Regions from separate parts of the Arthrobacter sp. CAN_A214 genome, predicted to be linked through region 2. Evidence: riboswitches for the same ligand, from Rfam matches in the RefSeq annotation. Region 2 holds a riboswitch; each other region holds the start of a gene.
The links. A riboswitch is a leader RNA that binds a small molecule or an ion and turns the genes downstream of it on or off. The one in region 2 is predicted to bind S-adenosylmethionine.
Positions count from the first base shown of each region.

Region 1: another riboswitch for S-adenosylmethionine. It lies ahead of IWX65_RS04430 (flavin reductase family protein); the one in region 2 lies ahead of sfnG (dimethylsulfone monooxygenase SfnG).
Region 3: another riboswitch for S-adenosylmethionine. It lies ahead of IWX65_RS05300 (LLM class flavin-dependent oxidoreductase); the one in region 2 lies ahead of sfnG (dimethylsulfone monooxygenase SfnG).

Region 1 is NZ_JADOUU010000003.1:174,944-179,928, forward strand. It holds gene IWX65_RS04415 (hypothetical protein) at 1-125, opposite strand, end outside; gene IWX65_RS04420 (DUF6098 family protein) at 282-734, shown strand; gene IWX65_RS04425 (hemerythrin domain-containing protein) at 805-1,638, opposite strand; gene IWX65_RS04430 (flavin reductase family protein) at 1,705-2,211, opposite strand; SAM riboswitch class IV at 2,273-2,392, opposite strand; SAM riboswitch class IV at 2,538-2,668, shown strand; gene IWX65_RS04435 (ABC transporter substrate-binding protein) at 2,830-4,488, shown strand; gene IWX65_RS04440 (ABC transporter permease) at 4,485-4,985, shown strand, end outside.
Region 2 is NZ_JADOUU010000005.1:128,778-133,762, reverse strand. It holds gene IWX65_RS06790 (CoA-binding protein) at 1-210, opposite strand, end outside; gene IWX65_RS06785 (O-acetylhomoserine aminocarboxypropyltransferase/cysteine synthase family protein) at 207-1,592, opposite strand; gene sfnG (dimethylsulfone monooxygenase SfnG) at 1,592-2,746, opposite strand; SAM riboswitch class I at 2,752-2,857, opposite strand; gene IWX65_RS06775 (hypothetical protein) at 2,960-3,217, shown strand; gene acs (acetate--CoA ligase) at 3,223-4,985, opposite strand, start outside.
Region 3 is NZ_JADOUU010000004.1:39,796-44,780, forward strand. It holds gene IWX65_RS05290 (SLC13 family permease) at 1-571, shown strand, start outside; gene IWX65_RS05295 (SDR family oxidoreductase) at 651-1,304, opposite strand; gene IWX65_RS05300 (LLM class flavin-dependent oxidoreductase) at 1,585-2,976, opposite strand; SAM riboswitch class IV at 3,014-3,127, opposite strand; gene IWX65_RS05305 (hypothetical protein) at 3,276-3,830, opposite strand; gene IWX65_RS05310 (LLM class flavin-dependent oxidoreductase) at 4,333-4,985, opposite strand, start outside.

The sequences.
Region 1 (4,985 bases), on a different contig from region 2:
ACCCGGTGGTTCCCCTCACACTGGAAGACGCCGAGGGTCCCTTCGGGAACGGGCCCCTCGGCGGGCCACTGGCTTTCATCCAACTCCTGCAGCGGCTTTCCGCAGGACGGGCAGGATGCTTCCATGGTTTACCTCCTCGTTGAACGCACGTACTTCTTCAATTAGACCCCGCCCACCGATGGAGGAACAGGAATATCTCACCTCGCACAGCAGCAGTAAAGAGCAGGTTCGCGCTGTCCCGGCTGTTGAGGCCGGGGACAACCCTTCCTAGGCTTAGGCACATGAAATCCGCCACCGCACCGCGCAAAGCAGAATCCGGGGAGCTCACCCTCTCCAGCCTCGCTGAACTCGCGGATCTCGTGCCGTCCGGCGACTACCTCTACCTGCGGTACTCCAAGGGCTTCGAAGCCGATAGGGATTCCAATAGTCTCGACGCCGAGAGCGGGCTGACGCTGCCAGGATTGTCCGTCAACCCCCTCACACCGGAGTCGTGGTGGACCCGGCCGCTCAAGGACTGGCTTGCACGCCAGATCTGCCAGTACGAGCACCTTGCGGAGGACGAGGACCGCTACGCATGGGTACTCACCGGGGCGTGCGTGGGCCGGGGCCCGGACTGCGAGCCGCTGCTCGTCGACGTCCGTCCGCTCGGCCGGCTCGATCCAGAGGTGCTGCAGGAAGCAAAGCGGGTCTACGAGGAGCAATTCGATGCCGGCGAACGGCCGTCGCAGGACTGAACTCGATCCAGCCAGGACCGGATCGAGACTGAACCGCCAAAGCCGAGCCGGAATCGATCGGATTGAGCGTTCAGCGGCGGGTCCGCCGGGTGAGCGAGCGGAACACCAGCTCTCCCGCTACAGCTCCCCCGGCCGCGACAGCGACAACGCCCGCGACAGGAGGCCGGCGTCGTCCGCTCCCATCGGACCGTCGGCCCACCCTGCTCGTGGTTGGGTCCTCTCCGCGTGTCAGGAGCGGGAGGTGCTCGATCGAATGGGCTACCCGCGCCAGCAGGGTGCTCGTGCGATGGAGAACCGGTGAAACGGCTTTCGGCCTCTGCAGTATTGCGGTGTCGACCGCGTCGCGGATGCGGTCGATGAGTGAAAGCGGAACTGCCGCGACGGCGTTGCCTGGCGGCCGCCTTGCCACGACCGGATGAGCGCGGGTGGGGGCGGTTCTGCGGACCACCTCCCAGGAGATGCCCATCAGCTGAAGCAGGCGTTTGCTCACCACTTCCTGCAGCCGGGGGAAAAGCTTGTCCTCCTCGTCGCGTACGTCCTCCCCCAGCACCTCGACCAGCCGGTCGAGTACGCGTTCCCGCTCCGGGTCCCCCTCCTCGAGGGTTTCAAGCCGCGTCACCAGTTCATTGACCTCCTGGTGCTCCTGCTCCACCTCAAGGGTGAGTTGTTCACCATCGGGCAGGACCCGCCGCACCACGGGCCACAGCACCGCCTCCTCGGCGAAGGCGTGGGGAAACACCAGCCGGTAGATGCGCCGCAGCACATCGCCCTGCTCGGCTCCTCTCGATCCTTCCAGTTCCTTCAGCAAGGCGTTGAGCTTGACGTGGTCGTTCTTCTGCCGAACCAGGACGCTCGTGGGGCCACCCAGCTCCGCAACGGTCTGGTGTGCGACTGACGGGTACATGGGCGTCCTTTCGGAGGGAGTTTCCGGTATCAGTACCCCGGAGGACCCGATTCGAAACACTTGCCGCTACACCAGCGACGGCTCCGGCAGCCGGTGGAATTCGGAGGCGTGGAACACGAGCGGCACGGAGTCCTTGTCCTCGAACTGCAGGCCGTGCACCCGGAGGAGCACCACCTGGTGATCTCCGGCGGGATACTCCGCCTCGACCGAGCAGTCCAGCCACAGTACGGCGTCGGAGAGCAGTACGGCGCCGGCGGGCGTGACTTCGATGTCGAGTGCTGCGAACCGGTCGGCTGACTTCGACGCGATCTGCAGGCAGGCATCCTTCTGCCCGGAGGCCAGGACCGAAACACCGATACGGGGTTGCTTTCGCAGCTCCGGCCAGGTGCGCGAGGTGTTCTGGATGGCGAACATCACCAGTGGCGGATCGAGCGACACCCCGACGGTGAACGAGGAAGCAACAATGCCCTCGGGAACTCCGTCCACCCGGGCACAGAGCGCTGCGATCCCTGAGGGAAAGCGCCCGAAAGCCTGCCGTAGAACCGCCGGCTCCAGATTGACATTCAACGCCATGCCCACTTCCTTCGAAAAAGGCGTCGTCCCGCGTACCGAAAAGCAGAAGGCAGCGGGGGAAACGCCGTACTTGCCCCTCGGGCGAAAACTGCCCAGCGGCCGAATCATCACCTGGAGCACCCCGCTACGACGAGAGGGTTGCTGTCCAGCCGGCCAGGGCCTGTGGCTGGAACTCTTGATTGCGCCTCCCACGCTAGGGGCATCCCGAGCCCGCCGTCAACGCCGGGCACGACACAGAACGTAAGAAAGCTGCTGTCCGCCCTTTATGACCGTCTGTGACCTGACCCGACTGGACAGCGGAAAGATCCGGCATACAGTGGGGTCAGCTTCAAGAGATGCGGCCGTCAAGCTCCGACTTGGCCGCGCACCAACCCCATGCTTTCCGGGTGGTTCGGATGACGAAGTGGGCTGCACCCACCGCATCTGTTGCGGCGTCCGGTGCGGTCAAGAGCAATCGGAAGGATGACGCATGATGCGTTTCCACAGCTGTCCACTTCTCACCGCCTGACGCCACCCCGCCTGCGGCACCGGCCCTGCCGGCCACCGTCGCCGCCATTTCCCATTGCGCAGTCCCTGCCGCGATGACCCATGCCCGCTTCCTCGCACAGAAGGAACCTCATGTCCCTGTCTTTTCATGCCCGCTTCCGGGTCCGCCGCACCCTGACCCGCGGCGCAACCCTCGCCGTCGTCGCCGGCCTGCTCGCGTCCTGCGCCTCCCCTGCCGGGACACAGACCGTGCCCGCTGACGCCACGCCCGTGGACGGCGGGGTCCTCAATGTCTCGATCTCCGCCGAGCCCGGCTGCCTCGACGGCCACGGCATCTCGGCGACACAGCAGCAGTTCCTGGGCCGGCTGATCTACGACAACGTGGTCACGCTCGACGACGACGGCGAGATCGCCCCCTATCTCGCCGAGTCCTGGGACATCTCCGAGGACGGCAGGACGTACACGTTCCACCTGCGTCAGGACGTGACGTTCAGCGACGGGTCGCCATGGAACGCGACCGTGTTCCAGCAGAACCTCGAGCACATGCGGGACCCGGCCACGAAATCTCCGCTGGCCGCCGCCTACATCGCACCCTACGTCGATGGAACGGTGATCGACGACTACACCTTCGAAGCGCACCTCGAGTACGCCTACACCCCCTTCCTCTACACGCTCGCGCAGTCCTGGCTGGGCATGAACTCGGGCAAGGCCATCACCGAGTCGCCGGAAACCCTGTGCCAGAACCCGGTGGGATCCGGGCCCTACGTCCTCGAGGCCTACCAGCCGGGACAGAGCATCAGCTACGCCAAGCGGGAGGGATACGGCTGGGCTCCCGACTGGCTGGGCGGATCCGGCGAGGCCCACCTGGACGGCGTCGAAGTCACCGTGGTCGCCGAGCCCGTGATCCGCTACCAGTCCCTCGTGTCGGGCCAGTACGGGCTGACGGAGAACCTCGCGCCGCAGAACGCGGCCGCGGTGCAGGCGGACCCGGCGTTCACCTACGAGAACCTGCCGCGCACCGGCAGCCCGTACGTGCTCGGCTTCAACCTGAACCGGGAGCCCTTCAGCGACCCGGCCGTCCGGGAAGCCTTTACCACCGCCGTGGACACCAGGGCGGTCACGGAAAGCCTCGGCTTCGGCACCTACACCCCCATCGACTCGTACCTGTCGAAGGAGAGCAAATACTACGATCCCTCGGTGGAAGGCACACTGGCCCACGATCCCGAGCGCGCAGACCAGCTGCTCGACGACGCCGGTTGGGACTCCCGCGACGCCGAGGGCTTCCGCACCAAGGACGGCGAGCGGCTGACCGTCGAAGTTCCCACAGTGGAAGCCTCGGCTCCCAGTCCCCTCCTCGTCCAGCTGCAGGGCGAGGTCCGGAAGGTAGGGATCGAGCTGGAGATCATCCAGCTTCCCCAGGCACAACTCACGGAACTGAGGTACGCCGGAGACTATGACGCCCTGGCCGGAGTGTGGCACACCAACACCACGGACGTCCTGTTCATCCGGTACCACTCCTCGGAAATCACCGGCGAGCGCATCGGCCAGAATTCCTCCTACGTGAACGACCCGGAACTGGATGAGATCCTGCTGCGGGCTCGCGGCGCGGCCGATGGCCCGGACGCGGCGGAGGCCTACTCCCAGGCACAGCACCGGCTCACCGATCTGGTGCCGGGGCTGCCCCTCTACGAGAATCCGAGCCAGTTCGCCTACTCGAACTCGGTGCAGGGCGTAGCCACGGACACGTCCCACCCCGTTCCCGTCCTCACCTACGCCTGGCTTGCGCAGTGACGGCAACCTTGGCCCCGGGAAGCACGAGAAAGACCGGCCGGCCCGGTGCAATGGCCCGCCGCGTCGCACTCCGCCTCGTCGTGGGAGTCGGAGTGCTGTGGGGAGCCGCAACCCTCACCTTCCTGGCGGTGTACCTCATCCCGGGAGACACGGCGCTCCTGATCCTGGGCGGACCCGATGCCCGACTCACTCCGGAGGCGATCGACCGCGTGCGCCAGGACTACCTGCTCGATGAGCCCCTGGCCATCCAGTACCTGCACTACCTGGGCGGGCTGCTCCAGGGAGACCTCGGCCAGTCCTACCGGCTGCGCATCCCCGTCACGGAGGCCATCGGGCAACAGATCGGTTCGACGGCGCAGCTCGCCGGTGCCGCCGCTCTTCTCGCCCTGCCGCTCACGTTCGCCGTCGCCCTTGCCTCGGCACAGCGGCGCCCGTGGATCCGCTCGCTGGTATCCGGTGTGGAGGTGGTGTGCGCCGCGACCCCCACTTTCGTGATC
Region 2 (4,985 bases):
AATCTCCTTCGCCACCGGATTCACGAAATACAGGCGGTAGGGCGAGGACGACTGCAGGTAGGTGGCCACGAAGTACGAGGCCCGCGACGGTTTGTCCGAGGCTCCCACGATCGCGATCGACCTCGCCTGGCGCAGCAGGTTGAGGCGCTCGGGGGCCGATGGGCCTTCCCATGTCCGGGCCGGCGTCGTCTGGTCTGTATCTGTGCTCATGCTCCAACTCCTACCGCACTGGTGCGGGACTGGTCCTGCTCGTTGCCGTCTGCCGGCACCTGCGGAAGCTCGGCGTCGTCGGTCGGGTCCTCGGCGGACCCGACGGCCAGGTTAAGGGCCTGGTCGAGGTCCCACAGGATGTCCTCGAGGTCCTCGAGGCCCACGGAGATGCGGACGAGGTCCTCGGGGATGCCGGCTGCCACCAGTTGATCCGCGGAGAGCTGCTGATGGGTGGTGGATCCGGGATGGATCACGAGTGTCCGGGAATCACCGACGTTCGCCAGGTGTGAGGCCAGCTGCAGCGATTCGATGAATTTCTGTCCCGCTGCACGTCCGCCCTTGACGCCGAAGCTGAAAACGGAACCGGGGCCATTCGGAAAGTACTTCCGCGCGCGGGCGGAATGCTGATGCGTCGGAAGTCCCGCATAGTTCACGTACTCGATCCGCGGGTCGGACTGCAGCCATTCGGCGACGGCCTGGGCATTCTTCAGATGCTCGTCAAGGCGCTGGGCGAGGGTTTCGACGCCCTGCAGCAGCTGGAAGGCCGACATCGGCGACAACGACGGCCCGATGTCGCGCAGCTGCTCCGTGCGGAGCTTCGTGAGGAAACCGTATTCGCCGAAATTGGCCCACCACTGGATGTTGCCGTAGGAGGGCACGGGTTCGGTCATCATGGGGAACTTGCCGTTGCCCCAGTCGAAGCGGCCGCTCTCCACGATCACGCCGCCAAGCGTGGTTCCGTGGCCGCCGATGAACTTGGTGGCGGAGTGGATCACGATGTCGGCACCGTGTTCGATCGGCCGGATGAGGTACGGCGTGCTGAGCGTGGAATCGACGATGAAGGGCACTCCGGCGTCGGATGCGACTTTCGCGAGTCCCTCGAGGTCGGCGATCTCACCGGAAGGGTTGGCGATGACCTCGGCGTAGACGGCCTTGGTGTTGTCCTGGATGGCCGCCGCGTAGTCCGCGGGGTCCGTGCCGGGGACGAAGGTGGTCTCGATTCCGAAGCGGCGCAGCGTGACGTCGAGCTGCGTCACCGTTCCGCCATACAGCTGGGACGCCGCGACGATGTGGTCGCCGGCCTGGCAGAGGGCGGCGAAGGTGATGAACTCGGCGCTCATGCCCGATGCCGTGGCCACCGCTCCGATGCCGCCCTCCAGGGAGGCGATGCGTTCCTCGAACGCGGCGACGGTGGGGTTGCCGATGCGGGAGTAGATATTGCCGTACTTCTGCAGTGCGAAGAGGTTTGCGGCGTCATTGGTGTCCTTGAACACGAACGACGTCGTCTGGTAGATGGGCACTGCGCGTGCGCCGTGCGTTGCATCGGGTGTACCGCCGGCGTGGAGTGCGCGGGTACGGAAACCGAAGGTCTTCTCTGCCATCAGACGCCTGCCTTGCTGGTAACGGGTGTGTCCAGGTGGAAGTCGACGCCCGCCTTCACCGCGGCGTCCGCCTCGAGTTCGCGGACGATCGGCATCACGTCCCTGCCGAAGGCTTCGACTTCCTCCTGGAAGTGGAGGTAGCACGTGAGGAGGAGGTTCACCCCGATTTTCTTGTACTCGACGATCCGCTCGGCGATCTGCTCGGGGGTGCCGATGAGCTGGGTCTTGAAGCCGTCGTTGTACTGGATGAGGTCCTCGAACGAGGAATCCGCCCACATGCCCTTTCCGTCGACGGTGGAGGCGCCGGCTTCCTGGACGGCGTCGCGGAAGCCCTCGACGGCCGGACGGTGCGCCTTCGCGACAATCTCGCGGAGTGTCTCCCGGGCCTCCTTTTCGGTGTCGCGGGCAATGACGAAGCCGTTGAGCCCGAACTTCGGGGACCGTCCTACCTGCCCGGCTGACGCCTGGACCCCCGCAATGTTCTCCCGAAAGCCCTCGAGGTCCTTGCCGTTCGAGAAGTACCAGTCGGCCACGCGCCCGGCGGTGGCCTGGGCCGCCGTCGAATTCCCTCCGAAGAAGATCTCGGGGTGCGCACGCCCGGGAACGTCCACGGGCGGCGGGTTCAGCGTGAAATCGGTGATGTTGTAGTACTTGCCCTCCTGCGAGAAGTTCGTCTCGGTCCAGAGGCCGCGCAGGATCCGGATGAATTCCTCGGTGCGCACGTACCGCTCATCGTGCTCCAGCCAGGGCAGGCCGAAACCGGTGAACTCGTTCTTCAGCCAGCCGGACACGATGTTGACGGCGGCCCGCCCGTTGGAGATGTGGTCGGCGGTGATGATGAACTTCGCCAACACACCGGGTTGCCACATGCCGGGGTGGACGGCGGCGATCACCTTCAGTTTCTCGGTGGCCGCGAGCAGGGCGAGGGAGAACGACGTCGCCTCGTGCTGCTTGTCGGCACCGTACGATGCCGCGTAGCGGGTCTGGGACAGTGCATATTCGAAGCCGGCATCCTCGGCGATCCGGGCCAGCTTCTTGTTGTAGTCGAAGTCCCAGCTGGTGCGCTGCTCGATGGTCGAGACCACGAGCCCACCGCTGACGTTCGGGACCCAGTAGGCGAACTTGAGTGGTTGGGAAAGATCGGGAGTGCTCATGAAATCCTCCATCGGCCCTGGCGGTAGCACCCTATCGCCGAGCGCTTGGAGCACGGGCCAGGGTTGCTGCGGCGTCAGTGAGCCAGATCTCTCGGCCGCTCGGGATGGTCACCTTCGAGTCTGACAGGGGGCAGGGGGCGGCACAAAGAATATGTCGTCCGGAGAACGTCACATTGGGGCGGGCAACTCCGTGGCGTCCCGTAACCTTGATCGATGGAATCCTGGCGGTCAGCGGAACGTACCAGCGAGCCGGCATTGTGGCGGACCGTGTTCTGGGCGGCTGCCGTGGTGGCTGCCACCCTCCTTCTCAGCATCGTCCTGGTGCTTCGTGACCCGGGCCCTTCCGTCAGTGGATGGTTCTATGTCCAGCAGGCAGGGATGCTGGTCCCCTGCTCAGCGTTCGCCCTGCTGGCCCTCGGAAAGTGGCGCCGGGCCCGCAAGGCAGTCGGGCAGCGGCAGGCCGCCCGCTAGCGCCGCTACCGCCCGGCCAGCACCGCCGCAATGCCCGGAATGCAGCCCTCGTTCTGCAGCGACGTGGTATCCCCGAGCGTGCCGCCCTCGTACAGCTGGGTCAGCAGCCGGCGCATGATCTTGCCGGAGCGCGTCTTCGGAACATCGTCCACCACCACGACGGCGGCAGGCCGTGCGACCGGCCCGATCACCTTCGTGACGTGGGCCCGCAGCGCCGAACCGATGTCCTGCGAGCGGTCCGCACCGGGGGCCAGCACCACGAAGGCCGCAATCGCATGCCCTGTCAACGGGTCCGCCACCGGGCACACTCCGGCCTCCGTGACGAAGGGGTGCGCCACGAGCGCCGACTCGATCTCGATCGTCGACAGCCGGTGCCCCGACACGTTGATGACGTCGTCCACCCGGCCCAGGATCCAGGTGTCGCCGTCGTCGTCGTACTTGGCCCCGTCACCAGCGAGGAACCAGCCCTGCGCCGCGAACTTCCGCCAGTAGGAGTCGAGGTAGCGCTGCGGATCGCCCCACACGGTCCGGGCCATGGCGGGACCGTGCCGGTCCACCACGATGAGCCCCTGGACGCCCGGCGGTACGGGATCTCCGGCGTCGTCGACAATGCGGGTGCTGACCCCTGGTAGCGCGCGCGAGGCGCAGCCCGGCTTGAAGGACTCGTCCGATTGACTGGGGGAGAGCACCGTGGCGCCTGTCTCGGACTGCCACCAGGTATCCACGACGGGTACGGTTCCCCGGCCGAGGTTGGCCCGGAACCAGCGCCAGGCCTCGGGGTTGACGGCCTCTCCGACGGTTCCGAGGACGCGGATGCTCGAGAGGTCGTACCCGGCGGGAACGCCGTCGGGGAACCAGCCCATGAGCGAGCGCACCAGCGTGGGGGCGGTGTAGTAGCTGGTGACGCCGTAGCGCTCGATGACCTCGAAGTGGCGGCCGGTGTGCGGGGTGTTGGGCGTTCCCTCGAAGATCACCTGCGTGGCGCCGTTGGAGAGCGGGCCGTAGATCTCATAGGTGTGGGCGGTGACCCAGGCGAGGTCGGCCGTGCACCAGTGGACATCCGTGGAGCGCAGCGCCGGGTCGGGGTTGCTGAACAGGTGCTCGAAGCTCCACGAGGCCTGCGTGAGATAACCGCCCGAGGTGTGCACCAGGCCCTTCGGTTTCCCCGTGGTGCCCGAGGTGTACATGATGAACAGCGGCGTTTCGGCGTCGAACGCCTCCGCTTCGTGGAACGGCGACGCAATGTCGACGGCCTCATGCCACCAGACGTCTCGTCCCGGTGTCCAGCCGATCTCCGAGCCGGTGCGACGGATCACGAGGACATGCTCGATGGAATCCACACCGGCGACGGCGGCGTCGGCGTTGCCCTTGACGGGTACCGCCTTCCCCCGGCGGTACTGTCCGTCAGTGGTGACGAGCAGTTTCGCCCCGGTGTCCTCGACCCGGAAGCGCAGTGCCTCGGCTGAGAAGCCACCGAAGACGAGCGAGTGGACGGCTCCGATCCGGGCGCAGGCCAGCGTCACCACCACCGTTTCGACGAGGACGGGAAGGTAGATGACCACGCGGTCGCCCTTCCCGACGCCGAGGGCAGATAGCGCGTTCGCTGCGCGGGCCACATCCTCCTCCAGCTCGGAGTAGGTGACCGCGCGGCGGTCGCCCGGCTCGCCTTCGAAGAACAGCGCGGTCCTGCCGCCGTTGCCCGCAGCGACGTGCCGGTCCACACAGTTCTCGGCGACGTTGAGTTTTCCGCCCGCGAACCATTCGATCA
Region 3 (4,985 bases), on a different contig from region 2:
GGCGGGGATCGGCGCACTCCTCTTCCTCACCACCGTCCTCGGCCTGGACGTCGGAGTAGCGTCACTGGTGATCGCCCTGGCACTGATCTTCGTGGATTCCTCCGTCCAGAAGCCAGCGGTCGAGAGCATGCCGTGGTCCGCCATCATCCTCGTCACCGGCATCGTCACCTATGTGGGCATGCTGGAGGAGATGGGGGCGCTGGAGGAACTGCAGGCAGGCATCGAAAGTCTCGGCAACAGCTCCGTTGCGGTGCTGATCACCGGTTACGTCGTGGCCATCGTGTCGGCGTTCGCCTCCACCACCGGCACCCTCGGAGTCGTCAGTCCGATCGTGACGCCCCTCGCCATGGATCCGCTGCTGACCCCGATCGGAGTCGTCACCGCCATCGCCATCAGCTCCTCCGTAGTGGATGTGAGCCCGATGTCCACCAGTGGCGCACTGCTCATGGCCAGTGCCCAGCCCAAGGACGAACGCCTTTTCTTCCGGGCGCTGCTCCTCTGGGCTATCGCGATGATCGCCGTCGTGCCGCTGCTCGTCTGGTTCGTTTTCGTCCAGCTCGGCCTCGGCTGACCGAACGATCGACGAAAGGAGGGCGCCCGGGTACACCCGGGCGCCCTCCTTTGTCAGGGGCGCTTCTGGTCGTTCGGACCTAGAGGGCCGTTTCGATCGCCTCGGCAACCGGCGTCTCGCCGCTGTTGAACTGGAGGGTCTTGTCCACGGTGCCGAGATTTCCGAGCACGACGGCGGCAACGAGCGCCACGTCCTCGCGGGACACCGAATCCTGCTGGGGCTTGTCCGACACCTCGATCTGGCCGGTTCCCGGATCCGTGGTCAGCGCACCCGGTCCGAGGATGGTCCAGGCAAGCCTCGATTTGCGTAGATGCTCGTCAGCCGCGGCCTTGGACTCGGCATAGTGGAAGAACCCGGTGTCCCCGGGAACACCGTGATCCTTGCCAGCACCGAGGTAGGACACCATGACATACCTGCCCACGCTGGCTTCCTCGGCGGCATCCATGGAGCGGATCGCGGCATCGCGGTCCACCGCGTAGGTGGCCTCAGGGCTGCTGCCGCCGGCACCTGCGGACCAGACCACGGCGTCGTGCCCGCGGAACACATCGGCCATCTCGCTCACCGACAGCGTCGACACGTCGGCGACCACCGGCGTCGCGCCTGCGATCTCGACGTCGGACGAGTGGTCCGGATTCCGGAAGATCGAGCTGACCTGGTGGCCCTGGCCGGTGAGGATTTTCGTGAGGTGCAGGGCCACTTTTCCGTGGCCTCCGATAATCGCAACGCGCGACATGTGAACTCCATTCGTTGGCGTAATTCGTTGGCGTGTTGCTTCCGACGCTATCGCCCCGCGGAGGAGTATGCCACGGGTTCCGCGCCTGGCGAAGGCCTATTCCCGCCTTCCGTACGGGGTTTCGGCGGACTTCCGGCAGGACTTCCGGGCAGGGCTTCCGGCAGGACTTCCGGCAGAGACGGTCGCCGGTCCGCGGAAGTTGGGCAGTTGTGGCTGACCGCATGCTCCACCACCCATCAGGAATGGACGACCTACGCCCGACGAACCGCGCGACGGAGCGTCAGCGACGGGCGTGCTGGAGGCGGAAGCTGCTGCCACGGTGCTCGTCCGGGAGCCGGTCGCCCTTCCCGAACAGCTTGTTCCGCAGGGTGCCCTCCACGTACTCGGTGGGGTAGGCGCCGCGCTTCTGGAGTTCGGGCACCACGTACGTGATGACGTCCTCGAACGAGCCGGGCGTGATCGCGTAGGCAAGGTTGAACCCGTCGACGTCGGTTTCTTCCACCCACGACTGCAGCTCATCGGCAATCTGCGCGCCTGAGCCGACCACGCGCGGGCCGAGCCCGCCGATCCCCGCCCACTCGGCGATGTCGCGCACCGTCCAGGGAGCGCCGTCGTCGTTCACCTTCTGGAAATTCGCGACGGCGGAGTGAATGGCGTTGGACTTCACATTGCCGAGAGGCTCGTCGGGATCGTAGACGGACAGGTCGATCCCGAGCCAACCGGATACGAGCACGAGGGCGCCCTCGTAGCTCACGTACTTCTTGTAGTCCTCGTGCTTGGCGTGGGCCTTTTCCTCGGTCTCATCGGTGATCACCGTGAGCATGGTGTAGATGCGCACCGAGTATCGGTCGCGGCCGGCGGCCTCGGCGGCGTCACGGATCTTCGTGACGGCGTCCTTGAGGATGGCCTTGGTGGGCGCTCCCACGAACACCGCTTCGGCGTTGCCGGCCGCAAAGTCGATGCCCCTCGACGACGCCCCCGCCTGGTAGATGACGGGCGTGCGCTGCGGCGACGGCTCGCTGAGGTGGATTCCCGGCACGGTGAAGTATTTGCCGTCGTGCCCGATTTCATGCACTTTCGACGGGTCGGTGAAGATGCCGTTCTCCACATCCCGGACGACGGCGTCGTCTTCCCACGACCCTTCGAGCAGCTTGTAGAGCACTTCGAGGTACTCGTCGGCGTGGTTGTAGCGCTCGTCGTGCTCGAGCTGGTCCTCGTTGCCCATATTGCGGGCAGCCGAGGGGAGGTAGCCGGTGACGACATTCCAGCCAACCCGGCCGTTAGTGAGGTGATCGAGCGTCGAGAGCCGGCGCGCGAACGGATACGGATGCTCATAGGCGGTGCCCGCGGTGACGCCGAAGCCGAGGTGCTCGGTGACGAGTGCCATCGCGGACACCAGCAGGAACGGATCATTGACCGGAGTCTGGGTGCCCTGGCGCAGGGTGGCTTCATTGGAGCCGCCGAAGACGTCGTACGTGCCGAGCACGTCGGCGATGAAGAGTCCGTCGAAGAGGCCCTTCTCGAGGGTCTGTGCGAGGTCGGCCCAGTAGCGGAGGTCCTTGTACCGGTGCGACTGGTCGTCGGGGTGGCGCCACAGCCCCGGCGACTGGTGGCCCACGCAGTTCATGTCGAAGGCGTTGAAACGGATCTGGCGTGGCGCATTTGCGGGCATTGCACTCCTCGAACAACCGGGCACCGCCATTGAGGAAGCGCCATACTTGCCCGCGCGCATACCGCCGGGCCGAATCCTCACCTGGGGCACCCCACTACAGCGAGAGGGTTGCCGTCCAACGAACCAGGGTTTTGCGTTGGAACTCTTGATTCTTGGTTCCGACCCTAGACGACGCACGACGGCGGCGTCGAGGTGGCCGTGTCATACGGGGACATCTGCACGACGGCAGCGGAACCTGCGGAACGTGCGCACGGAAGAGGTTCCCACCTTTCGTGCGCACGGTCCGTTTCAGTCCTCGATCAGTGCGTGTCCTCCTTCGGGCAGCTGATGCTCGGATTCCACTGCGCGAACACTCCTGCCGGATTGTGCTTCCAGACCCATGCGTGGAGGCTGTGTCTGTACGGCGCCTGCGAATCCGCCGCTTCCGAATTGAAGGTGACTCCTCCGAGGACCGGTGCCTTCTTCGCGGTGGAAAGGAACTCCGCCGCAACGAGGCGATAGTACTCGTGGTTTCCGTACTTCACCGGCATATAGACCAGCGCTTCCGGTTTCGAGGCGTCGGTCTTCTTGTCGATCAGCTTGCTCTTCGCGTAGTGCACACCCATTGCGCCCACTCCGGGCAACTCGATGCAATCGGTGACGCGCTCATAGCCGTCCTTGATGGCCCGGTCCAGCCAGGTATAACGCGCGGTGGACCGAGCGATCTCGTACACCACTTCCTGGCTCGACGCGTGGTCCGATGAACCTGAATTGCCCGATGATCCCCCATGGGCGAAGGCTGCGCTCGGCGTGAGTCCCGCAGCGAAGACCGCCGTGAACACCATCGCCGTTATCTTGGTTCTTGTTCTGTTCATTGCCTGCTCCAACCCCGAATTACGAATACTCCCAGCGGGAAGAAGGCGCCGCAGCCAGGACCGAGAGGGTCCTGCCAGCACGTCGAGGGTTTCCGGGAACTGCCGCAGCCTGCGCTGGACGGCCATTATTCCGCGCTGTCTTTGCTACCTCTACCGTTCCTTCGTGCCCTCGCTTGGAAGCGCGCTCGTCAACGGCCGGTTGACACTGCAGTTTTCACCCTCTGGGGCTGCACGGTTGGACTCGTCCAGGAGGCCGACGTGGCGATCGGAGGACGCTCCCACGTGGTGGGGGCTTCAGGGTAGGCCTCCGCCAACAGAGAGGTCAATAGGTAATCCGACCCTCCTGTGCAGTAACGGCTACGCCACTACAGGAGACGCGAACTCCGTCACCTCCCTCAGGCACCGGGTGTGCCGTGGGAAGGGTGAAGAACCCCCGGCGATACGCCGGTATCCGGAGTTTCACCCACCGCACGCCCCAGCACGCGCGCAGCCGACTACGGCATCAGGCGCTGACAGAACTCTCGTTGTCGAGCAGCCGGCGCGCCGCTTTGCGGGTCTCATGGGTGGGGCCGTCCGGTACATGTGCCGGACGCCGGGAATCCAGCTCACGCCGAAGCTCGGGGAGGACGAATTCGCCGAACAGGTCCAGCTGCTCGAGGACGGTCTTGAGGGGCAGACCCGCATGGTCGATGAGGAAAAGCTGCCGCTGGTAGTCGCCGAAGTACTCCTGGAACGTCAGGGTCTTCTCGAGGACCTCCTGGGGGCTACCGACGCTCAGCGGGGTTTGCGCGGTGAAGTCCTCCATCGACGGTCCGTGTCCGTAGACCGGGGCGTTGTCGAAGTACGGCCGGAATTCGTTCACAGCGTCCTGCGAGTTCTTCCGCAGGAAGAACTGGCCACCCAGACCGACGACCGCCTGATCGGCCCTGCCGTGCCCGTAGTGCTCGTAGCGCTCGCGGTAGAGGGCGATGAGCTGCATGTAGTGCTCCTTGGGCCAGAAGATGTTGTTGGCGAAGAAACCGTCACCGAAGTAGGCCGCGATCTCGGCCACCTGCGGCGTGCGGATCGAGCCATGCCAGACGAAGGGTGCCACGCCGTCGAGCGGGCGAGGGGAGGCCGTGAAGTTCTGCAGCGGCGTGCGGTGCTTGCCCTGCC